One region of the Paenibacillus sp. SEL1 genome, then DNA from elsewhere that is predicted to be linked to it. Evidence: predicted binding sites of a transcription regulator. Region 1 holds the regulator's gene; each other region holds the start of a gene.

Region 1 (8,133 bases):
TTTTTCTCTTCCAACGTCGATTCTCGGTCTGTCTTTTCACCCATCATTACTTTGTCAATTGCCATCGACAGATGCTTCTGCGCAATCATTTTGTGATCCTGTCTCATCGCATAGATTGCCGCTTCATTCATCACGCTCTCCAGCTGTGCGCCGGAAAACCCGTAAGATTCCTCAGCAATTTTGTCCAGATTCGCATCTTCCTGAATCGGTTTGTTTTTGGCATGAATTTTAAGAATATGAAGACGGCCCTTCTTGTCAGGCAAATCCACTTGAATATGACGGTCAAAACGCCCTGGACGCGTTAAAGCGCTGTCCAGCATTTCTTTACGGTTTGTTGCTGCAATGATCAAAATCCGCGGTGTATCTGCCGAATAAATGCCATCCATTTCTGTCAGCAACTGATTCAAAGTCTGATCATATTCTCGTTGCTGTCCACCCTCACGTTTACCACCAATTACGTCGATCTCGTCAATAAAAATAATCGCATTTTCCTTCTTTTCCTTGGCTGCACGAGTACGTGCCTCCCGAAACAACTCACGGACACGACCCGCGCCAACACCAACGTACATTTCAACAAATTCACTACCTGAGGCTGCAACAAATACAGAATTAGTATAGTGTGCGGCTGCTTTCGCCATCAGTGTTTTCCCTGTTCCCGGAGGACCTGTGAGCAGAACACCTTTTAATGGACGGATACCAAACTTGGAAATTTCATCATGTCGATTCAAAAAGTCCAGGGCCTCACGCAACTCCTGTTTAGCGCTTTCCTGCCCACCGATTTCCTCAAAAGTCAGCTTGTCCGGACCATTTTTTTTGCGTTTACGTTCTTGCCCAGCACCTACGGCCAAGCCGCCACGCGCATGCATGAGCATTAACAAGCCGCTGAGCATCACGCCAGCAACTAGAAGAGGGATAATATTCACCCCAATAAAAACGAGAAATATAATAGTCACCGGCACTATGCCGATTAATGTTTCCTTGATCCATCTAGGCATTAGGCCATACCCCCATTTGCTGAGATTGACGTGGCAAAACGATAAACTTGGTCGCTTTACCTTCGCTGAGTCGGATATAGACATTGTTCGAATCCATGTCGGTATCAGCTTTGATACCCGTCTTTTTCTTTTTCATCTGCTCAACTGTAGATGAAATTTGAGTATACTTTTTATTTTCCATCGCTTCGGCTACAGGAAACATAGCCTCAGACCACCATTGATTTAGTGCTGAATTGGAACGATCTTCAATATCCAGCTTAATGGTACGGCTGCCAATGATGGTTTGTCCTTTTTGCTTAACCACATCGACTAATCCGGCCACATCCGCCTGCGGTTTGAGATCTAGTTTCAATACAACCTGATCCTGTTTAATATCTATTTGAGCGCTTGTCACGCCTGGATATTGAGAAACCAGTTTTTCCAGAGGGCTTTGCATTGTAACCTGACGGTAAATGAACCATCCCCCAAATAGCAGCAAAGCTGCCAAAACTGCCGCCACAACGATAGGAACTGCACGCAATTTCAAACAACATCCTCCTCTCAAAATGTAAAACACAGAAGAAACGGGACGAATGTCAACAAACAACCAAATTGCATGATCTTACAGCGATCAGCAATTCTTTTTTCTATCATTTTTGTCTATCACTTATAAAATATAGTATATCATAACGTATATCTAATATCGAAGGCAATGTGTGGAGGAGTTGTGATGAGGCAAAATCTTTGGTTAAGGTGGAGGCGAGACGCTGAGCGTAGGATTTGATCTTACGATCGCTGTTGCCACCCGATTTTTCTCGATTATATTCTTACGGAGAAAATCCGGCGGCAAGGCGAACGCTCCGCTTCTCCAGATTCAAATCCTCCACTCCGTACTGTCCGCCATAAAGATGAATTTGCCCTAGGAGAGAAGATGGATAGGTAAAGATGCTTCACTGGTTTTCAGCCCATTATACGGCATAGCAAGACTAAAAGACGTAAATACGAATTTCATCGCATTTACGTCTTTTTCTTAAGCTTTCAATTATTTACTAGTCATTCATTCCACATCTGCTAATCCTCAACCAGCTAGTTATTGGGCAAAGTATATTTTACACCCGTCGCTACCCCATCTAAGAAACGATAAAAGCTGTAGTAATGATGACTTCCATCATCGTAAAACAACTGCCACACATATTCGCCATTGAACACACTCGGCTGAAGCCTTACAATTTTTACACCTGGAAGCTGCTGCTGAATTATTGCCGTCATTTTTTGCTCATCGACTCCATTCTTCAGCAGTTCGGTGTGAACACCGCTATTATCTGCGGCAGGTACGTTAGGTTGTCCTTCCACTTTTTGAAAAGGAACCCACACCATTATATTTTCATTCTGTGCATTTTTCCCTTGAACCACCCAATATACCTGATCCCACACAGACTTCCATGTTTGAGTCGTGCTAACTAGACCACCTGATTGCTTGGCCTTAATGATAGCGGCATTTTTCTCAGCCACCTGGTCTTGAGTAACATAGGAATAATACCAGAAAATGCTGACCAGGATCAGTATTACGGCCAAAATGGCGACCGCTATCCACTTTTTCTTATTTTTCAAACCCGTGCTTCCTCTCTAAGGGGATGTGACACCTGAATTAGCGCGACAGCAGCCCTTCAAAGGCGGCTTGTGCCTCATGTTTGATGCGTTCCTCGTCCATAGTCAGGCATTCGCCGTTTTTCACAACCTGACGACCGTCTACCCATACGTGAACCACGTCTTTGGCGCTTGCTGAGTATACCGCATGGGAAATAAGATCTGTACGCGGCAAGAAATGTGCCTGATTCAGATCCAGCGCGATAAAGTCAGCCTTGTTGCCTGCTGCCAACGCTCCTACTTCTTTTAAACCAATTGACTTTGCACCGTATTCTGTTGCCAGACGCAGCGCTTCACTCGCAGGAACTGCCGTAGGGTCACCAGATACACCCTTGTGAATAAGTGCTGCCAGACGCATTTCCTCGAACATATCCAGGTTATTATTACTGGCAGGACCATCCGTTCCGAGAGAAACGGTAACCCCTGCACGCAGCAATTCAGGCACTCTTGCCACACCACTTGCCAGCTTCAAGTTGCTACCTGGGTTGTGCGAAACCGCTACACCACGTTCAGCCAGTAAAGCTATTTCTTCGTCATTCAAATGAACGCCATGCGCAACAAGCGAAGGACGGGAGAAAAAGCCAAGCTTATCCAAGTGTGCAACTGGACGCAAACCGTAGTCACGTACGTTTTGCTCCACTTCGGCGATCGTCTCAGACATGTGCGTATGCAGCGGCAAATCCAGATCATGCGCAGCTTGTACGAATTTTTCAATAAACGCAGGTGGACAGGTGTATGGCGCATGCGGTGACATCATCGTTGTAATACGCCCGTCTGCTTTACCATGCCAGTTACGTGCAAAAGTCACGGCCTCAGCCAGCTTGATTCGCTGTTCTTCCTCCGAACATAGTCCAATTGCTCCACGCATCAGACTTGCACGAATACCTGACTCTTCAGCCACACGAGCCACCTCATCCATATGATCGTACATGTCCAGGAAGGTCGTTGTTCCACCTTTCAGCATTTCCAGCACAGACAACGACGTACCCCAGTACACGTCCGTAGATGTAAACTTGGCTTCCATAGGCCACATTTTTTCCTGAAGCCATACTTGAAGTGCCAAGTCATCTCCATGCCCACGCAGCAGAGACATCGCCGCATGACCATGAGTATTAATCAGACCAGGTAAAAACAAAAGCCCCTTACCATCGATCGCTTCCGTCTCTTCCTCACCCGAAGGCAAAGTCTCGCCAATGTAAGTAATGCGGCTATCTTCCACAATCATAAAACCATGGATTACCCCAGCTTCTGGTCCATTTACGGCAAAAGAGCCGTTTTTAATCATCCATTTATTCACTGTCATATTGTGTTTCTTCCTTTCCGTCCTCCAAATAATAAGCGAGGCTAAGCAAATCAGTTGTAAAGTCTGTGGCATGAATCCGAATGTTGGCCGGTGCCTTGAGAGTAGTCGGTGCAAAGTTCAGGATCGCTCCAATTCCGCTCTCAATAAGCCTGTCAGCCACGTGCTGTGCTTCAAAATCAGGTACGGTAATAATCCCGATTCGAATGTTTTTTTCTCTCACAGTCGCTTCCAGTTCATCCATCGGTTGCACGACCAATGTATTGATCTTGGTCCCTACCTTATCCGGAAACGCATCAAATACCGCTACAATCTTCATATTGTCTTTTAAATAAGCGTTATAATTCGAAAGGGCTTGCCCCAGATTACCCGCTCCGACCAATACTACATTAATTTGCTGATCGATTTTCAGGATATGGCGTATTTTCTCAATTAGATAAGAAACATCATAACCGATACCCTTCCGACCAAAATCTCCAAAATAGGCGAGATCCTTACGGATTTGGGCCGGGTTCAAATCTAGCCTCTGTCCCAACTCTTGAGAAGAGACCGTAGCCACCTCCCGTTTGTGAAGTGCATTCAGATAACGTAAATATACGGGTAACCTCCGTACGACAGCCTCTGAAATTTTATCTGATTTCATACTTGCTCCCCCTAATTGTAACGAACATACTTAGTGTCCGTCCGTTATGCCTCGGTCTCCGGGGCGGATTGGAGCCATTCGGCGATGCGGGGCACCATTTGCTCCGATGGCATATGCTCCATTTTTGGTCCCGGTAACGAGTACAAAAAGTGCTTTCCGTAATAGGATTCGATCACACGCGTATCGTAAACGATAACGACCCCGTGGTCGCTCGCTGTACGAACCAACCGACCAAATCCCTGTTTGAAGCGAATGACCGCTTGTGGTACAGACAGCTTCATAAATGGATTCTTCTTCTGCTGCTGGAGCAGCTCGCTTTTTGCCTCCAGCAACGGGTGATTCGGCGGTTGAAATGGCAAGCGAACAATGGCCAGACAAGTCAGAGCCTTCCCCGGAATATCGACACCTTCCCAGAAGCTGCTGGTTCCCAGCAATACAGAAGCTTTGGCTTCCTGAAAACGGCGGGTTAGCTTGCTGCGACTCCCACTGTCCACACCTTGTCCCAGCACAGTAATTTCGCTGGATGCTAAGGCCTCTTTGAGCGGCTCATACACTTGCCGGAGCATCCGATAGGAAGTAAACAGAACGAGCATTCTCCCCCGCGTCGCCTGAGCAGTCGCTCCTAGAGAGCTAACGAGCATATCTACAAAGTGTGCATCTCCTACACTGCCCTTCACGCTTGGGAAATCCCGTGGAATGACCAGCAACACCTGATCCCTGTAATTAAAGGGTGACGGGAGCTGCGAAGTCATCAGCCGCTCTTGATCTGCGGCTTCCTGCAAGCCGAGCTGATCGATCATGTACTGAAACGACTTATCTACCGATAAGGTAGCAGACGTCAGAATAATGCTTCTTTTTTTGTCAAAAAACATTTCTTTCAACTGGCGGCTCACATCGACGGGCACCGCATAAAATTGTAATGATTTACTGCGGAATTGCCCACTCGCTTCGAGCCAGTATACGGTTGTTTCATCATCGAGTCGCATAAAAAAGCGCAAATTTTCTCGAATCCCCGTCAGATCCTTGAGCAGACCCGTGATATCTGTAATAAGGCTATCCGCCGCATAATCGTCATGTTCTTCCTTGACGTCCAGCATCAGCTTGTCACCCTTGCGCAAAATTTCACTCATCGTTACATATAGCTGATTTTCCAAAGCCCCCGCCTGATCCCACTTTGCAGGCTTGGCTGAAGGTTTGAGACGGGAAGAAAACTGTCCTGTTTCACCTGGTGTCGCATCGCTTCGTTCTGGCAACATGCCAAACAGCTTGTCGCTTAGCAGGTCCCAAGTTTCCTTAACCTCTAACACGAGCGGATACATCTGATCGATGGTTGAGGCCCAATCCGTCGACTTCTCGTGCCCCGATTTCGCCAACTGTTGACGAAGTGAAGGCAGTTGTCCATTCTTGCTGTCTTTGAACAGTCGCGTCAGTGTATGCACGAGTGTGAAATATTTCATATGCATACCTAGGTGCTTACCAGCTACTTCCTCCAGGTGATGGGCTTCATCAATCACCAGATGTTCATAGCTCGGCAACAATTGGTGACTAGCTTTGACGTCTGTAAACAACTTAGAGTGATTCGTAATAACAACATCCGCTATCCCTGCTTCATGGCGTGCACGATGATAATAGCATTTGCGGAACCATGGGCAAGAACGACCAAGACAGGACTCTGAATCACTCGCCACCGTTTCCCAGAAATCTCCACCACGGTTGCTCAGATTCAGTTCTTCATCATCACCGGTTTCTGTTAGCGTCAACCAGACGATCATCTGAGCAGCTGTAATTAAATCTTCCTTCGGTGTCGCGAAGTCTCTTCTGTTTATTTTATGTTCAAACTTACGCAGACACAAATAATGTCCCCGACCCTTGAAAATAGCAGCCCGGAACGGAAACGGAATCACCTTGGTCAGCATCGGAATGTCGCGCTCGCGTAATTGCTCCTGCAGGTTGATCGTATGTGTACTTACCATAACTCGCTGTCCTTTTTTCACACTGTGATACAGCGATGGGAGCAAATAGCCGAGGGACTTCCCTGTTCCTGTACCTGCTTCGATCAGTAGGTGCTTGTCTTCACTCAGTGCCTGATTTACACCCTCAATCATCTGTATCTGCGCCTCGCGCTCCTCATATTGGCTCAAGGATGAACGCAAATTGTCCCGCACATCATCCATGTACTCCTCAAAGGAAACACCTGACAGTGGATTCGGGTCATCTTCTCTACGCGGAGCAGCTAGCTCCGTCCAATCTTCCACTTTTAGCGCAAGCTGACGAAAAAACTGATGTCCCTCCAGATCCTGAATAGGATGAAGCTCTTTCTCTTCACGCACCCCATCAAGAAACCATCCAAGGTCACTGTCTTCCTCTGCAAACAAATCGCTAAGCCGCTGTATCGTTATCAAAGGTAATGCTTGAAGCTCACCCAGACACTTTAAAAACACCTCAGCCGTAGCCAACGCGTCGCTGTCTGCTTGGTGAGGGCGATCATGCGCCAGCCCAAACTCAGAAGACACAAAACCCAACTGATACGAAGATAGCGATGGAAACATAATTTTCAGAAAATCCATTGTATCCAAGATTCTTCCGCTAAACGGCAAATAACCGCACCGATCCAGAGCGTTTTGCAAAAAATTAAAATCAAACGCCACATTATGACCGACCAGTACAACATCGTCCAGCATAGGCACGAGCTCCATCATCATTTCTTCAAGTGCAGGAGCATCCTTGACGTCATCGTCTGTAATTCCGGTCAACCCGGTGATAAAAGGGGGAATAGATCTGCCAGGGTTTACATAAGAGCCGTAAACACGGGAAATGCTGTTATCATGATCTATAATTGCAAGTCCGACTTGAATGATGTCATCCGCGGACTGGGTGCCTGTCGTTTCAAAATCCAATACCGCAAATTTCATTCGGGCTAATCCTTTCTTATGACACTTACAAAAATAATAACTCTGTATATTAGCATAGCAGAAGATCGCCTGTTTGGAAATTAAGACAGCCAAAAAAGACGATGCACACGCCGCCTGAGAGGTGGGCATGCATCGTCTTGCTCGGTGTCTGACAACTACATCCAGGTCATCATGGAGCTGTCGTATCGAAGCTTTTCGGTACCGGACAGACAGGCTTCCATATTGTGCAGCGGCTCGGGTAACGCAGGATCGAACTGATGTGCGAGAGCAAAACATTTTTGCGCCTCCTCTACGTCAGCCTGCTTTGCCAACAGACAGCCTAGCGCATTATAGATGACCGCCTTCAGTCCTGCCTGCTCAGTCAGGTCCAGCACCTCCTGAAAATGGCATACAGCCTCTGCTGGATCATCTAGTTGAAAATAGGCCATTCCCATATACATGCGACTCTGCCAGCTGTTCGGAAAATGCTGTAGTACCTGCTCAAATTGTTGGATCGCCTCAGGGTACATGAGTAATCGATAATACCCTTGCCCCCGATTAAAAGCTGGCAGCTCTTTTTCAGGTAACTCCGTGTCAGACATATCGGTCTCCGCGGAAAACCCGGCCGCACGCAGGCAAACCATTTTTTCCTCAAAGGCCAGCCACTCATCCATAATT
Region 2 (8,133 bases), 2.4 Mb from region 1:
GCTGCGATCCAAAATGAGGCAGCTCCATATAATGAGAATTGCGGGCTATGAACGTTTTTTACGGAGAAAAATCGGTTTGAGTCCAATAAATCCAATGGCGGCGAGAATTAAATTCACCCAAGGTGAGATTCTGAATACTGGCAGTACACTGCGCAGCGCCAGTCCGGCGACAAGAATCACGACAACTAACACAACATACATCAAGATGGATTTAAGATTCATCTGGGGCTTTACAGGGGCATGGTCTGGCTGTTGTGTCTCCTCGCCTTCTTCGGGACGGTCCATAAAATTCATCAGAGCTTCAACGAGTAGAATGGCTCCTGCGGCGATGATGATAAGGGTGGATAGGCTGATTTTTTCAAAGGGGTTGATATCCCCACCTGTAAAGGTGACAAACCATCCGATAATTGCCTGTGTCAAGAAAAACATAGACAAGGCAATCCATGCAATAAGCGTATAATTTTTTGCTTTATTCATTTCTTCCTCCTGCTTTATGAGCGTATCCCGGGCTGATGGAACCGCCATTTCGTAACAAAGACAGTATACGTGAGGAAGCGTCGGATGGCAAAAGACTTTATCTATAAAATGTATATTACCGCTGCATTCTCCTCAAACTGGATACAGGGTGAGCACATAGAGCAACCTGAATATAAACGTTAAGAGGGTGTGGCATCATGAAACTGGAGAACCAGGCAGATTATTCAGTCCAAAAACGACTGGCAAACGCTTCGAACGGGAATAGCGGGGTGGCCTCGTCTACAAATGTGAGTCACCGGAGCGTTCAAGGATCATCTCCAACGTACCGTATACTGGACGATATCGAAGTGGCTGAGGATACAGAATTTGCGGGTGAACTAGGTGCACAGAACTATCGCAGCCTGTGGCATGAGGATGAACATAACGGCGCCTCTTGTAAGCTGGAGTGGGAGGGACGAACGGAGACCCACCAAATGTTTAGGAACAGCTACGAATAACGAATGTCTACTTTAATGTAGTGATTCACTCTAATAAGTGTAGTATAGCGTTCTCCGGAATCGCATCGGGGAGCGCTATTTGTTTACTTTTTTAACGATGTGAACTGACAGGTTGACAAGGAAGCAGGGCGATGATAGACTGACTTTACTATAAAATCTTATTAAACTTATCGGAATTAAAGTGAATGAATATCCTGGATGGATATTCCACGTTACGATATGAGTTTGAATTCATAAATGTGTAGTAAAGCTTGAAACAGGGGGAATCAGGATGGAACGGCAAATTGGAATTCGCTTTGAACATGAAGAACTGGCAACAACAATTCATTATCCAAACCGTACAAATGAGGGAGATCGTCAGAAAAGGGTTCCTCTCGTTGTTATATGTCACGGTTTTGTAGGCAATCGTATCGGAGTAGATCGATTATTCGTCAAGACTGCGCGTGAACTGGCCGAAGGGGGATACTTTGTCCTGCGTTTTGATTTTGCCGGTTGTGGAGAAAGCACGGGGGAATATGGTAAGCAGGGGTTAGAATCCATGATTAATCAGACACGTACCGTGTTGGATTACGCCGTCAATTGCGCGGATATTGACCCGACCAAGGTGACGCTGATCGGTCACAGTCTGGGGGGCGCGGTAGCCCTTCTCACAGCCGTACGGGACAAGAGAGTACAAAATCTGGTTCTTTGGTCCGCAGTGGGCTATCCGTTCAACGACATCGTCAAAATTACGGAGCGAAGCGTGTACGATGAGTCTGTTAAAACCGGTCATGCCGACTATTTGGGCTATAAGTTTACGCCTGCTTATTTTGAGTCGTTAGCTCAATTTCAGCCGTTCCAGGAGGCCGTTAAATTTAACGGAGATGTGCTCGTTGTTCATGGCACCTCGGATGATATTATTCCTGTGGATTATGCATTTCTGTTTCAAAAGATATTCTGGATGCGTCCAGAGGGACGCTGTGATAAAGAGATTATTTTCCAGGGAGATCACACTTTCTCGTCAGGTAAAGAGCGGCAACGGCTGATTGATCGAACACTTGAATGGCTGGATGAACAGGAAAATATTCAACGGGATTGGCAGCACTGGATGATCTGATTTCAGTGTATAACGGATTGTATTGGAAATTGCGCCTCCGCCGGAGTAAAATGGAAGAGTAACACTATACTGGCGTGTGGAGGTTGGCAGCGATGACATTACCCTCAATTTTTGTTGCGCATGGTTCACCGACACTGGCTGTAGAAAATAACGCATATACCAGCTTTCTTGCAAAGCTGGGCGCGAGCCTGCCCCGACCCAAAGGAATTGTCATTTTTTCCGCGCATTGGGATAGCCCCGATCAATGTATTGGCGCGGATGATCAGCATGCAGCGTTGCACGATTTCTATGGCTTTCCCGAAGAAATGTACTCAATTGATTACCCTGCACCAGGCGATCCAAAGCTGTATGAGGAGATAGAGCATCTGTTCAGTCAGCATAACCTGTTCCACCAGCCGGTTCGGAACCGAGGACTGGATCATGGAGCATGGGTGGTTTTGCGGCATATATATCCTGATGCAGACATACCGGTCGTACCCTTATCCATTGATTCTCGGCGCGCTCCCCAGGAGCAATACGAGATTGGGCGGATGCTGGCGCCGTTGCGAGAACAAGGGATTTTGATTATCGGTAGCGGTGGATTGGTACACAACTTGCGGACACTCAAGCAGACGAGTGAGCCAGCCGATTGGGCCGTTCAATATGATGACTGGATTGCACAGCAGCTTCAAGACTGGAATTTGCGTCACCTATTCCAATATGACAAGAAGGCTCCATATGCCAAACAGGCGGTACCTTCTTATGGAATAGAGCATTTTTCACCTTTGTTTTATGCGATGGGGGCTGCGGATCATGAGCGCTCCGCGCGTAAGCTTTTTCAATCGTATGTCCTTGGCTCGTTAAGTCTCAATTGTTGGGCTTTTGGTCAAGAAAGTGATACGTAAATGTAAAAAAAGAACTTCCGAATCCACATGGTGTGTGGGAATGGAAGTTCTTTTGTGTATTTTGCGTCTTCGATTAATTAGAAGGCACGTGTATCGTGAGCATAACAGCGCAAAAAAATAACCATTATCCCGGAGGATAACGGTTATTTTGGGGATGGTTAAGCTATTTTTCGACTAGGGTCCACTGGAAAGGTATCTTTATTTTTACGAAACTGTCCACGCAGGAAGGGCAATACCCAACGGTCAAAGCCAATTCTTCCGGCATTTGCACCAGCAACTACAAGGAAGATTTCAAACAGCAGGTAGATTGCATTGGTGCTTACTGTACCCGAGAACAGGAACGAGAAGTTCATAACCATAGCCATCAAAGCAGCCAGTGTAGTCAATGTACCGAGAAGCAGGCCAACCCCGACCAAGAACTCACCCAATGGGATCAGGACGTTAAACAAACCTACATTAGGCAGGGCAAAGGCTTCCAGGAACGATCCCCACCAGCCTTGTACAGCGGGATGGTCTCCACCTGTTTTAGCAATGGCCCCCGAGATAAATCCGCCTGCATCGAATCCACCTGTCAGCTTTTCAAGTCCGTGGGTCATCCATTCATAACCTAGATAAACCCGTACTACAGTCAGCAACCACATTGCGACTTTGTTTTCACGTAACCAGCTGTTAAACATTCAAACCACTCCTCTTTCTTAATCTATAATGTTGGTTGTATTTCATTTTGTTGGGGATGATCATCTTTGCTACACCTTTATTGTAGTAGGTTCAGTTACAGTTATTTGTGATAAAAATCACAAAGTCTGAATATTTTTTAAATTTTAATGTCTTTAGATAAGTATTCTATAGAGTGGTTACGCTTCAATCAAGACAAAAACAGGAAATAAAGCTTATAATGAGAAAAATAACTAAGTGGAGGGATGAACTTGTCCAGGCCCATTTCCCAACGAAATCATTGGTTGCGTGTGATGGCCTCAGCTCTGTTATGCATGACGCTGATGTCTTGTACTGCTATGTCGAATACGGGTGAATCTGATTCCGTTCCCCAACCGACCAAGCAAGTAACAGAGAAGGAGGCACTTGAACCGCCGAAGGAGCAGTCTATTCCGGCATTTACAGCTCCGCTTACCGGTCTTCCGGTGGAGCAGCCTGTTTTGGAGCGGCCGCTCGCTGTCATGATTAACAATGCTCCGGCTGCACGTCCACAGGCAGGACTTAGCCAGGCAGACATGGTATATGAAGTTCTTGCAGAAGGCGGGATTACCCGTCTGGTCGCTTTTTTCCAAAGTCATGGTGGAGATGTAAAGATCGGACCGGTCCGTAGCATTCGACCGTATTTGATTGAGCTGGGCGAAACCTATGGTGCGTTGCCTATACACGCAGGGGGAAGCACAGATGCCTATGCGATTTTACAGCAGCAGCGGAAGGAACATCTGGATGAGATTTCAAATGGAGGGGCTTACTTCTGGCGAAGCAAAGATCGTCGTCCTCCACATAATTTATACACAGACGTGAACAGACTGCGCAAAGGAAGCGATAGTAAAGGGTATGCCAAGCATACGGACGTTCCAGTATATTCTTACCTTAAATCCGGTGAAACCCCAGTTATGGTGGACGAGACAGCAGCATCTTTGCAAATTCGTTTTTTGCTTAAAAGCTATCGGGTATCTTATACCTATAATCCAGCGAATCAACAATATAAGCGTTTTGTGAACGAAAAGTCACATGTGGATCAAAATAATAACCAACAGCTCTCAGCAGCCAATGTTATTGTAATGAGCGCTAGACATCGAACGTTGGATGATGTGGGCAGATTAAGTGTTGAGCTGGACGGCAGTGGACAGGCCATGGTGTTTCAACAAGGACAGTTAATACAGGCTGAATGGCAGCAAACACCAGGCAATGCGATTCGTTTTATGAAAAATGGGGTTGAAATCCCGTTAACGCCAGGTACATCCTATATACATGTGGTACCTGCAGATACTTCACTAAAGGAACATGTAACCATAGCAGCAAATTAGAAAACGAAATACACCTTTTTAGGAAGAAATTGTCGGATAATGACCTTCCATGTCGGGCACTGTATACGTATGTCATGAAATTTGCTTTTACAAACATTACAAAAACATTGATGAGTGTGATAAGATAGCAAAGGTTGTCTATTGCAGTCGAAACAGGTTGCGGATATTTTCGTAAAGGGGTAATCGTTATGAGATTGAAGAAAAAGGATATATTCTTCGAGACGTTGGAAAATATGGCAGATACGATCGTGCAAGCAGCCGATTATTTTGCCCAACATACTTCAAATCTTCAGGATGTGACTTTGTTTACAAATGAAATGAAGAAGTATGAAAATAAGTGTGATGATTACACACACACGATTATTACTGAGCTGAACAAGACCTTCATTACGCCGTTGGAACGCGACGACATCATGGAACTGACAACAACCATGGATGATGTGTTGGACGGTCTTGAAGCGACGGCTTCTCGTTTTTATATGTACAACATTACGGAGCCGGACGAGTATATTGTGCAGTTCGCTGATATTCTGCGTCAATCAGCTTACGAAATTCAGAAAGCTGTACATTTGCTTTCGCAGAAAAAATTGCTGGCCATTCGTGAATACACTATTCGCCTGAATGATTTGGAAAATCAGGGGGATGAATTATTGCGTATTTGCATCAAAAACCTGTTTGCAACTGTAACTGACCCTATTGAACTGATTAAACGCAAAGAATTGTACGAACGCCTTGAAACGACAACGGATTCATGCGAGGATGTTGCAAATATGCTGGAATCCATCATTATGCGTAACTCGTAAGGGAGTCCTTTTACATGGATACAAGTTTACTGGTATTGGGTATTGTTATTTTTCTTGCTCTGGCATTTGATTTTATTAATGGTTTTCATGATACGGCGAACGCGATTGCAACTTCGGTATCGACCCGTGCATTGACCCCGCGACGTGCGATTATTATGGCTGCAGTCATGAACTTTCTCGGGGCAATATTGTTTACAGGCGTTGCGAAGACCATTGGTGGAAGTGTCGCTGATCCAACCAAGCTTACGAATGGAATTGATATCGTCATTGCGACGCTGATCGCTGCGATTATCTGGAACCTCTTAACCTGGTGGTTCGGTATTCCTTCATCCTCTTCTCATGCACTAATTGGTGCATTGGCTGGAGCGGTGTATGTAGGTGCGGGATCGGATAAATTAAACTGGAGCGGCTTCATCGGGATTGTCGAAGGACTTATTTTCTCCCCGTTGATTGCTTTTGTTGTCGGTTACATCGTGATGATAATTTTAAAATACATCTTCGCTCGTCGTAGTCCGCATACGGTAAACAAAGGGTTTCGTACAATGCAGGTCATTACGGCAGCGCTTCAGTCGTTTACGCATGGTACGAATGATGCTCAAAAGGCGATGGGGATTATTACATTCGCACTCGTTTCGGCGGGGTATCAGGACCATTTGGAAGTACCCATGTGGGTGAAAATTTCAGCCGCAACAGCCATGGCGCTGGGTACGTCTATCGGGGGCTGGAAAATCATCAAGACGATGGGAACCAAGATTTTTAAAATCGAGCCAATTAACGGATTCGCAGCCGACATTTCGGGAGCCTCTGTTATTTTCACAGCTACATTGCTTCATTTACCCGTAAGTACCACTCATGCCATTACTTCGGCTATTTTGGGTGTGGGTTCTGCGAAGCGTTTTTCCGCTGTGCGTTGGTCGCTGGCCGGTCGAATTATTATTACTTGGGTTATAACGATACCAATTGCTGCGCTGTTATCTGGATTGATTTTCAAAATTCTTTTCTAGCTCATTATTATTTCTTGAAAAATAGGTACACACTATAGAATACACAATAAGCTTCCGTCCGCTTTTTGCGGCAGGGGCTTATTGGCATTCTGGGGCAAAACGGCTTCTTCAAAGTTTACACATCCAGATAGTTCCATGAAACGTTTTTCAAAAATACCTGACATCAAAGTAGTCAATTTTTAATAACTCCTGTAGAATAAACAGAAAACTTTGAACCGTTCAACTGACTGGAGGAAATTATGCAAAAATCTAGAAAACTAATAGCACTCATGATTTGTTTGTTTTTTGTGGTTGCCCTGTCCGGTAATTTCGGTGTAGTGGCACATGCAGAAAATAAAACAAAGTATGATATCGGCACGGATACAACGTTCGCGCCTTTTGAGTTTGAAGATGTAGATGGTAAATTTGTCGGAATCGACATGGATTTGCTGGCAGCTATTGCCAAGGATCAGAATTTTGAATATACGATTAAGCCTCTTGGCTTTAACGCGGCAGTGCAGGCCCTTGAAACGAATCAAGTGGATGGTGTCATTGCCGGGATGAGTATTACCGATGAACGTAAGCGGAAATTTGATTTTTCCGAGCCTTATTTTGATTCAGGCGTCGTCATGGCGGTCCGCAAGGATAATGATACGGTTAAACGCTATGAGGACTTGAAAGGACAGCGTGTCGCTGTCAAAACAGGAACGGAAGGTTACACATTCGCAGAATCGATTAAGGCCAAATACGGCTTTACTACAGTACCGTTCGATGATTCTTCTCAAATGTATGATGAAGTCAAAACAGGTAATTCGGTTGCCTGCTTTGATGACTATCCGGTACTGGCATACGGTGTAAACCAGAATAACGGCCTTAAGCTGGTAACAGATAAGGAAAAAGGTGCTTCTTACGGGTTTGCTGTTAACCAAGGCAAGAACCAGGAGTTGCTGGAGAAATTTAATGCAGGGCTTGTTAATCTGCGCAATAGCGGGGAATACGATAAAATTTTGGCTAAATACCTTGGCGAATCGGGCAAAGGTGTGGCGCCTGTAGAGACCAGCCGCTGGGGACTGATTTCCGCTTCGCTGCCTTCGCTGATTAAGGGCATGGGAAATACGTTGCTGTACACACTTGTATCTTTACTCGTAGCCTTTATCCTAGGGTTGGTGTTTGGCTTTATGAAAGTAAGCCATAACAAGGTGTTCCGTGGTATTGCAACTGTATTCGTCGATATATTCCGCGGTATTCCGCTGATCGTGCTTGCTTTCTTTATTTACTTTGGTATTCCACAGGCACTGGATTTCAAAATGCCGCTTTTTGTCGCGGCTGTACTGACATTATCCCTGAATGCGGGTGCGTATGTAACTGAGAT
Region 3 (8,133 bases), 160 kb from region 1:
GCTGCGGTAAACCTGCTCTGGGTGTAGGCCCAGGTAACGTGCCTTGCTTTATTGAAAAAACAGCAGACATCAAGCAGGCTGTGAACGATCTCATCCTCTCTAAATCTTTCGACAACGGTATGATTTGTGCTTCCGAGCAAGCGGTTATTATCGAAGAGCCAATCTTCGAACAAGTGAAAAAATTGATGATTGCTAACGGCTGCTATTTTGTAAATAAAGAAGAAGCAGCTAAGCTCACTCAAGGAGCTATGAATGTCGAGAAATGTGCAGTGAACCCAGCTATCGTCGGGCAGTCTGCTGTGAAAATTGCTGAAATGAGTGGTATTACAGTACCAGCAGGAACTAAAATTTTGGTCGCTGAGATTGAAGGGGTAGGAACAAAATTCCCATTGTCTGCGGAAAAATTGAGTCCTGTATTGGCTTGCTATAAAGTAAAAAATGCGGAACAAGGTATTCAACGTGCTGCTGAAGTCGTGGAATTCGGGGGCATGGGCCACTCGTCCGCTATTCATTCGAACGATGAGGACGTTATCGCTCGCTTCGCAAACCGTCTGCAAACAGGACGTATCATTGTAAATGCACCTTCCACACATGGTGCGATTGGCGACATTTACAACACCAACCTTCCTTCGTTGACACTCGGTTGCGGTTCGTATGGTCGTAACTCGACTTCGTCGAACGTATCGGCAGTCAATTTGATTAATGTGAAAAGGGTGGCGAAACGGACGGTGAATATGCAATGGTTCAAAGTACCTTCCAAAATCTATTTTGAGAAAAACTCGACACAGTATCTTGCTAAAATGCCTGATATCACACGTGTAGCCATTATCACAGACCCTATGATGGTACAACTGGGATATGTAGATCGTGTTATTCATTATCTGCATCAACGCCAAACACCAGTAGCTATCGAAGTGTTCTCTGAAGTAGAGCCAGATCCATCGACAGTTACGGTAGAACGTGGTACTGAAATGATGAGACGTTTCCAACCGGATTGCATCATCGCACTGGGCGGCGGTTCCCCAATGGATGCTGCTAAAGGCATGTGGATGTTCTATGAATATCCAGATACTGATTTCAATAATTTAAAACAAAAATTCATGGATATCCGTAAACGGATTTACAAGTACCCACGTCTGGGCCAAAAAGCACAATTTGTAGCTATCCCTACAACCTCGGGTACAGGTTCCGAAGTTACATCGTTCGCAGTAATTACGGACAAAAACCTGGGCGACACGAAGTACCCACTGGCTGACTATGAGTTGACTCCTGATGTGGCAATTATTGACCCAGTGTTTGTATATTCGCTACCTAAAACAGCTGTAGCGGACACAGGTATGGATGTTCTGACACATGCTATCGAGGCTTACGTGTCCGTAATGGCTAATGACTACACAGATGGTCTGGCAATTAAAGCCATTCAATTGGTATTCCAATACCTAGAACAATCGGCTCTGACTGGTGATAAGCTGGCTCGTGAAAAAATGCATAATGCTTCTACACTTGCTGGTATGGCATTTGCTAATGCATTCTTGGGCATTAACCACAGTCTTGCACATAAATGGGGTGGACAATACCATACAGCGCATGGCCGCACGAATGCCATTTTATTGCCGCACGTCATTCGCTATAATGCGAAAAAACCGACAAAATTTGCTTCGTTCCCTAAATATTCGCACTTTGTTGCGGATGAGCGTTATGCAGAAATCGCGCGCATACTGGGACTGCCTGCACGCACCACCGAAGAAGGGGTTAACAGCTTGATCGAAGCGATCCGTAAAATGAACAAAACACTTGGTATCGAGGAATCGTTCCAACAAATCGGTTTCGATGCAAAGGATTTCGAATCACGTGTAGACTATCTGGCTGACCGCGCATTTGAAGATCAATGTACAACTGCGAATCCGAAGTTGCCACTGGTTACTGAGTTGGCTGATGTCTATCGCAATGCCTTCTACGGACGTTTTGACCAATAATATAATAGGTACGAAGAGGCTTGTGAAAAAGCATTTTCTCGTTCAATACCGATGCAGGCTCTCTATATAGAGGGCCTGTTGGTTTGGGAAGGGAGGTGAACGGCAAGGCTAAGGATATAGGCGTGAAGCTAGGGAAAATAAAGTGACAAAAATCACTCATATTGTGATTTTTGTCACATACTACACTCTATCATTATTCTACAATAAGGGTGTAAGAAAGGTCCCGACACTGAGCGTAAGGCATCGGTGAAAAGGCCGGGCTCAAGAAATAGCTTTATCGTGAAAAAAATCACAAGTCCGGAAGACCAAACAATTTGGAGGGATTTACATGTCGGTGATTGAGAGAGAATTACAAGAGCAACAATCTGGCTGGAGAGGTTTTAAAAAAGGCAAATGGACTAAAGAAGTCAACGTCAACGATTTTATTGAAACTAATATCTTACCTTATGTTGGCAATGAAGAATTTTTGGTTGGTCCTACCGCCAACACAACTGCATTGTGGGATATTGTATCCGATCTTACTAAAAAAGAGCTGGCAAACGGCGGCGTGCTTGATGTAGACGTGAATACGCCATCCACTATTATTTCACATAAACCGGGTTATCTAGACCGGGATAAAGAGCAAATTGTCGGTGTACAAACAGATGCTCCATTCAAACGCTCTTTGCAGCCGTTTGGTGGAATTCGGATGATGATCGACGCTTGTAAAGCCTATGGTTTTGAAGTACCAGAAAGTATCATTGATATCTTCACTCATATTCGTAAAACTCACAACCAAGGTGTATTTGACGCTTATACAGATGAAATGAGAGCAGCCCGTAAAGCTGGTATCATTACTGGTCTGCCAGATGCATACGGTCGTGGTCGTATTATCGGTGACTATCGTCGTGTAGCTTTGTATGGTGTAGCCTTCTTGATCCAAGATAAAAAGCTGCAACTGAAAAGCCTTGAAGTTGATTCCATGGAAGAAGACGTAATTCGTCTTCGTGAGGAAATTTCCGAACAAATTCGTGCTTTGAATGAACTGAAACAAATGGCTGCTGAGCACGGTTTTGATATTTCCAAACCTGCTAACAATGCGAAAGAAGCTTTCCAATGGGTATATTTTGGATATCTTGCAGCAATCAAAGAACAAAATGGTGCAGCAATGTCCTTAGGACGTGTATCTTCCTTCCTTGATATTTACTCTCAACGTGATATGGAAGAGGGTACAATGACAGAAGAACAAGCTCAAGAACTGGTCGATCATTTTGTTATGAAATTGCGTATTGTTAAGTTCTTGCGCACACCTGACTATAATGAACTGTTCAGTGGAGATCCAACTTGGGTTACTGAGTCCATTGGTGGTATGTCCGTAACTGGAGAAACTCGGGTAACTAAAAACAGCTTCCGTTTCCTGCACACCCTCTACAATCTGGGACCTGCACCGGAGCCGAACCTGACTGTACTGTGGTCGGAAAAATTGCCTGAAGGCTTCAAAAAGTATTGTGCGAAAGTTTCTATTGAGACTAGCTCCATTCAGTACGAAAATGACGATCTGATGCGTCCAATTTATGGAGACGATTATGGTATTGCTTGTTGTGTATCGGCAATGAAAATCGGTAAGCAAATGCAATTCTTTGGTGCTCGTGCCAACTTGGCTAAAGCTCTGCTGTATGCAATTAACGGTGGTAAAGATGAAAAATCTGGCGTTCAAGTAGGGCCTGAATTCCCAGCCATTACAGGTGAAGTTCTGGATTATGAAGAAGTGTTGAGCCGCTTCAAACCTATGATGGAATGGTTGGCAAAACTGTACATGAACACTTTGAATGTTATTCACTACATGCATGATAAATATAGCTACGAACGCATTGAAATGGCGTTGCATGATCGTGATATTCTCCGTACCATGGCTTGTGGTATTGCGGGTCTGTCAGTTGCTACCGACTCCTTGAGTGCCATTAAATTTGCAAAAGTTAAACCAATCCGTAACGAAAAAGGGATTGCTGTTGACTTTGAAATTGAAGGCGAATACCCTTGCTACGGTAACAACGATGACCGTGTAGATAACATCGCTGTGGAACTGGTAGAAAGCTTCATGAGCATGATTCGCAAGCATAAAGCTTATCGTAATGCGGTTCCTACTCAATCTGTACTGACTATTACTTCCAACGTGGTGTACGGTAAGAAAACAGGTACAACACCGGATGGACGTAAAGCAGGCGAACCGTTTGCACCAGGGGCAAACCCAATGCACGGCCGTGATAAAAAAGGTGCTTTGGCATCTCTGAGTTCCGTAGCCAAATTGCCTTATGAACACAGTCTGGATGGTATCTCGAACACCTTCTCCATCGTGCCTAAAGCACTGGGTAAAGAAGAAGAAACACGTAAAACAAACCTTGTTTCGATGATGGATGGCTACTTTGGAAGCCACGCACATCATCTGAATGTCAATGTGTTTGCTCGCGAACAACTGTTGGATGCAATGGAGCACCCAGAAAACTATCCACAGCTTACGATTCGTGTTTCCGGCTATGCCGTTAACTTTATCAAGCTGACTCGTGAACAACAATTGGATGTTATTAACCGTACTTTCCACGGTACAATGTAAATAAGTATTACAATGACGCACGCATAGCGGATGCGGGAAGGATGATGCAACATGTTGAAAGGTCACATACACTCATTGGAAACCTTCGGGACCGTCGATGGTCCCGGCATCCGCTTCGTGCTCTTTATGCAAGGATGCTTGTTGAAATGTCAATATTGCCATAACCCGGACACTTGGGCCTTGAATGAAGGTAATCCGATGACGTTGGAGGAGGTATTGGCTGAGATTGAGCCGTATTTAGCCTATTACCGTTCTTCCGGAGGCGGATTGACCGTATCCGGTGGAGAACCGACGCTGCAAGCTCATTTTGTCGCAGAGCTGTTCAAAGAAGTGAAACGTCGGTGGAATTTGCACACGACACTGGACAGTAACGGATTTAATGACGCGGGCCGCATCCATGAACTGCTGGACGTAACAGACTTGGTGCTACTGGATATTAAGCATATTGACAATGACAAGCATATTAAGCTTACAGGCAAGTCTAACGACCGTATGCTGAGTACGGCTCGCTGGTTGTCTGAGCAAGGGCGCAAAATGTGGATTAGACACGTATTTGTACCGGGTATTCATGATGACGAGCAAGATTTATTGAATTTGGGACGGTTTATCGGAACGTTGAACGGAGTCGAGAAATTCGAAATTTTACCTTACCATCAAATGGGTGTTTACAAATGGGAAATGCTTGGTAAGGAGTATCCGTTGGAGGGAGTTCCATCTCCTACAGATGAAGAAGTTCAACGTGCTTACCGACTCATTGAAGAGGGTCGTCTGGAGACTGCTGGAAAGAATGCTGTCTGTCGTCCATCATAATGTAAATGGCTCAAAAGCTATTTCCTAGTAATGAAGCCGCCGCCACATCAGGTCAGATGGGCGGCGGTTTTTTGTTGTTGAATTTTTTGCAGTCACAGGAGAAAGTTCCCTTTTTTTCATGATCAGCAAAATTTCCAGAAACTTTTTAACAACTGACGCGTCTAATAGTATGACTTTTTACGGGAATGATAATAATTTGGTGATAGAAGGAGACAGACAATGAATTTCAAGAAATGGACCATGCTCACCGCCCTTGCGGTAGCTCAGGTGGCCGCAGTAGCCCCTGTAGGAGCAGAAGCAGCATCAACAACCGTTCAATCCACCGATTCGGTTAGCGCACAGCAGGCTCAGGCCAATGTTGCTGATTCAGGCGTTCAGAATAGCATCGGAGATCAAGATGGAACTAGCACACGAAATGACACGGTGACACCTAATAACACAGGCGTATCCAATGATCCATTGACTGGCCTGCCTACGGATACAACCAACGGATCGAACGTTTCCAATGATGTATACGGTGGAGACGGAACGATCACCAATCCTGGTGGAGCTCCAACATCCATGGGTGCTAATCAATTGATTTTGTACTTAAACAGCGCGAAAATGGAACAAAACGGACAGGTGTACACAGCAACTCAGCCGATGACCGTGAAGGACGGAGTTTCCTATGTAGCTATCCGTTCACTTGTCAGCCGTGTCGGATTGCAGTTTAGTTATGACACTGCCACCAAAGAAACCGTAATCACACAAGGAACAAATGTCATGCGCTTCAAAACAGACAGCAAGGTTTATACGGTTAACGGTGAAGCCAGACAAATGAAGGGACCGGCTTTTCAGCAAAAGAACGTATTTATGGTGCCATTGACCTCGATTACACAGGCCTTAAATATTCCTTATACTGTGAATAATACGACTAAACAAGTTATCATGGATTTGAATCAGAAACCTAAAGCTTCCTTCACGGTTCAACAAAAAGATATCTATGCGGGCGAAACCCAAGTTACGTATTTGACGAAGGAATCTTCTCCTACAGGTCTTCCGATTGTGAACCAACGTTGGGAAGGTAAGCAGGACGTATTTCAGGAGCCGGGTACATATGTAGTTACCTATTCTGTTCTTGACTCTGCTGGGAACTGGAGTGATCCTTACTCAGTTACAATTACAGTAAGACCACCAAATCAGCCGCCAGTGGCTCTGTTTACAACTGATAAAAAAGAGTACAAAATGGGTGAGAAAATCACCATTACCGACCTGAGTACAGATGATGAGAATGCAATCACTAAGCGTGATTGGGAGAATAAGAAACTTGCCTTCTTCCAACCAGGTGATGTAACAATCACACTCACCGTGACTGATAAACACGGCGCAACAGGTACCAAAAGTGAAACAATTAAAATTACGAATGAATTGCTGTACAACGAAGATGATTTCAATAAAATCTTCACACCATATGGTGATAAATATACAGTAGACGGCAGTCAGGTGCCTACCATGGCTACCATTCCTTTGACTAGTACATCTTCTCCGCGTCTTTTGATCCGTGCTAACAGCCCGGAACGTGTATTCCAGGACGGAATTGTGTATCAGGAAACCGGATCAGGCAGCACGCGCATACTCGTCCATCATGTGAATGAAACGGGTCGAGATGTGAAAATGTACGTGATTGCAACTAACAACAATATTACTCCTGCCAACATGAATGTCGAAAATTCTGGTTTTGCTGGACCATCTGAATTTGCCACGGCTGCGGGTAAAGTCTCAATTCAACGATATTTTCAATCCATGCAGGATGGAAGCAAGCGTTCTAGCTCAGTTCTAAATCCTGGCGAAAGCCGCATTATTTTAGAGGATTTGAATGCACAAAAAATCAAGCAAAAACAAGTCATATCTTTGTTATCTGATTTGTATACGGATCAACCGATTCAATACACGGTTATTGTGTTAGATGCAAATGTAGATCCGTTAACCGTGTTGCCTACTCTAGCTAAACTGCCTAAGGACGGTATTCATAACCGTGGAACATACGCTAATGCAGATATCTCGCTCAATTATACCGAAGAGGTTGGTAAAACAGCTCAACGTATCGTTCTTGGTGATAATAAGGTAGATCCGAACCTGATTGGTACGGACGGTCTGGACGGCTCTTCTGCTTCCAATGCCGGTAATTTTGGTGTTGTATATAAAGTTAAATTGGATCATGTAGCGCCGTATTCACTGATTACGTTCAACCCGCGTGGAGGCGAATATTCCGGCTATGCGATGGTAAACAATCAGGTTGTGGGTATCCCGACGAACGGCGCAGTATGGGCTCCAAATGAGATGAGTGTGCTGTATCGCACAGGGCATATCGAGGAAAGTGTAGAGATGTATTTCACTGCTGCTGCAGGAAGTAACTTGCCGGTTTCCGTAGTAGTTATGCCTTTGCCAGCTATTAAAAATTAATATGAAATAACCGGTGCTGTTTACCGGCTTAGACCTTGAGTCTCGTCATTCACCGTTTAAAAGTCGATGTCACTTGCAGAATATAGGCGTTCTCCTGCTGCGAATTTAATCGTAGCGCCGGAGAGCGTCTTTTTCTTATGTATAGATACGAATATCTCTTATAATATTGACTTTAATCGTGGTATAATAAATAGATGCAAGCCTAAGCCTGCATCAGAAAACCTGAAACTACAGACAGGGGAGGGTGAAACGCATGCTGACAAAGGATGAGATTATTGCAACAATGTCCGCTCAGGGGCTGCGTATTACAGATCA

Evidence for each region. The regulator Rex, encoded in region 1, represses fermentation and respiration genes when NADH is low (regulators of the CRP and FNR family bind a similar motif). The targets are predictions, from matches to a motif close to TTGTGAAATATTTCACAA.
Region 2: the regulator Rex is predicted to act here: its motif matches at 3,737-3,754, upstream of ACYCSE_RS13425 (DoxX family membrane protein).
Region 3: the regulator Rex is predicted to act here: its motif matches at 2,254-2,271, upstream of pflB (formate C-acetyltransferase).

The regions. Positions count from the first base shown of each region.
Region 1 is NZ_CM137723.1:5,360,215-5,368,347, forward strand. Features, by position in the region: gene ACYCSE_RS24515 (AAA family ATPase) at 1-995, opposite strand, end outside; gene ACYCSE_RS24520 (hypothetical protein) at 988-1,521, opposite strand; gene ACYCSE_RS24525 (cell wall elongation regulator TseB-like domain-containing protein) at 2,061-2,585, opposite strand; gene ACYCSE_RS24530 (amidohydrolase) at 2,623-3,924, opposite strand; gene ACYCSE_RS24535 (redox-sensing transcriptional repressor Rex) at 3,911-4,564, opposite strand; gene dinG (ATP-dependent DNA helicase DinG) at 4,609-7,476, opposite strand; gene ACYCSE_RS24545 (tetratricopeptide repeat protein) at 7,632-8,133, opposite strand, start outside.
Region 2 is NZ_CM137723.1:2,921,647-2,929,779, forward strand. Features, by position in the region: gene ACYCSE_RS13405 (hypothetical protein) at 46-477, opposite strand; gene ACYCSE_RS13410 (hypothetical protein) at 675-974, shown strand; gene ACYCSE_RS13415 (alpha/beta hydrolase) at 1,246-2,070, shown strand; gene ACYCSE_RS13420 (dioxygenase family protein) at 2,163-2,954, shown strand; gene ACYCSE_RS13425 (DoxX family membrane protein) at 3,113-3,631, opposite strand; gene ACYCSE_RS13430 (DUF3048 domain-containing protein) at 3,881-4,975, shown strand; gene ACYCSE_RS13435 (DUF47 domain-containing protein) at 5,164-5,778, shown strand; gene ACYCSE_RS13440 (inorganic phosphate transporter) at 5,793-6,782, shown strand; gene ACYCSE_RS13445 (hypothetical protein) at 6,815-6,958, opposite strand; gene ACYCSE_RS13450 (amino acid ABC transporter substrate-binding protein/permease) at 7,022-8,133, shown strand, end outside.
Region 3 is NZ_CM137723.1:5,515,241-5,523,373, reverse strand. Features, by position in the region: gene adhE (bifunctional acetaldehyde-CoA/alcohol dehydrogenase) at 1-1,976, shown strand, start outside; gene pflB (formate C-acetyltransferase) at 2,305-4,566, shown strand; gene pflA (pyruvate formate-lyase-activating protein) at 4,618-5,376, shown strand; gene ACYCSE_RS25340 (copper amine oxidase N-terminal domain-containing protein) at 5,596-7,818, shown strand; gene ACYCSE_RS25335 (Fur family transcriptional regulator) at 8,072-8,133, shown strand, end outside.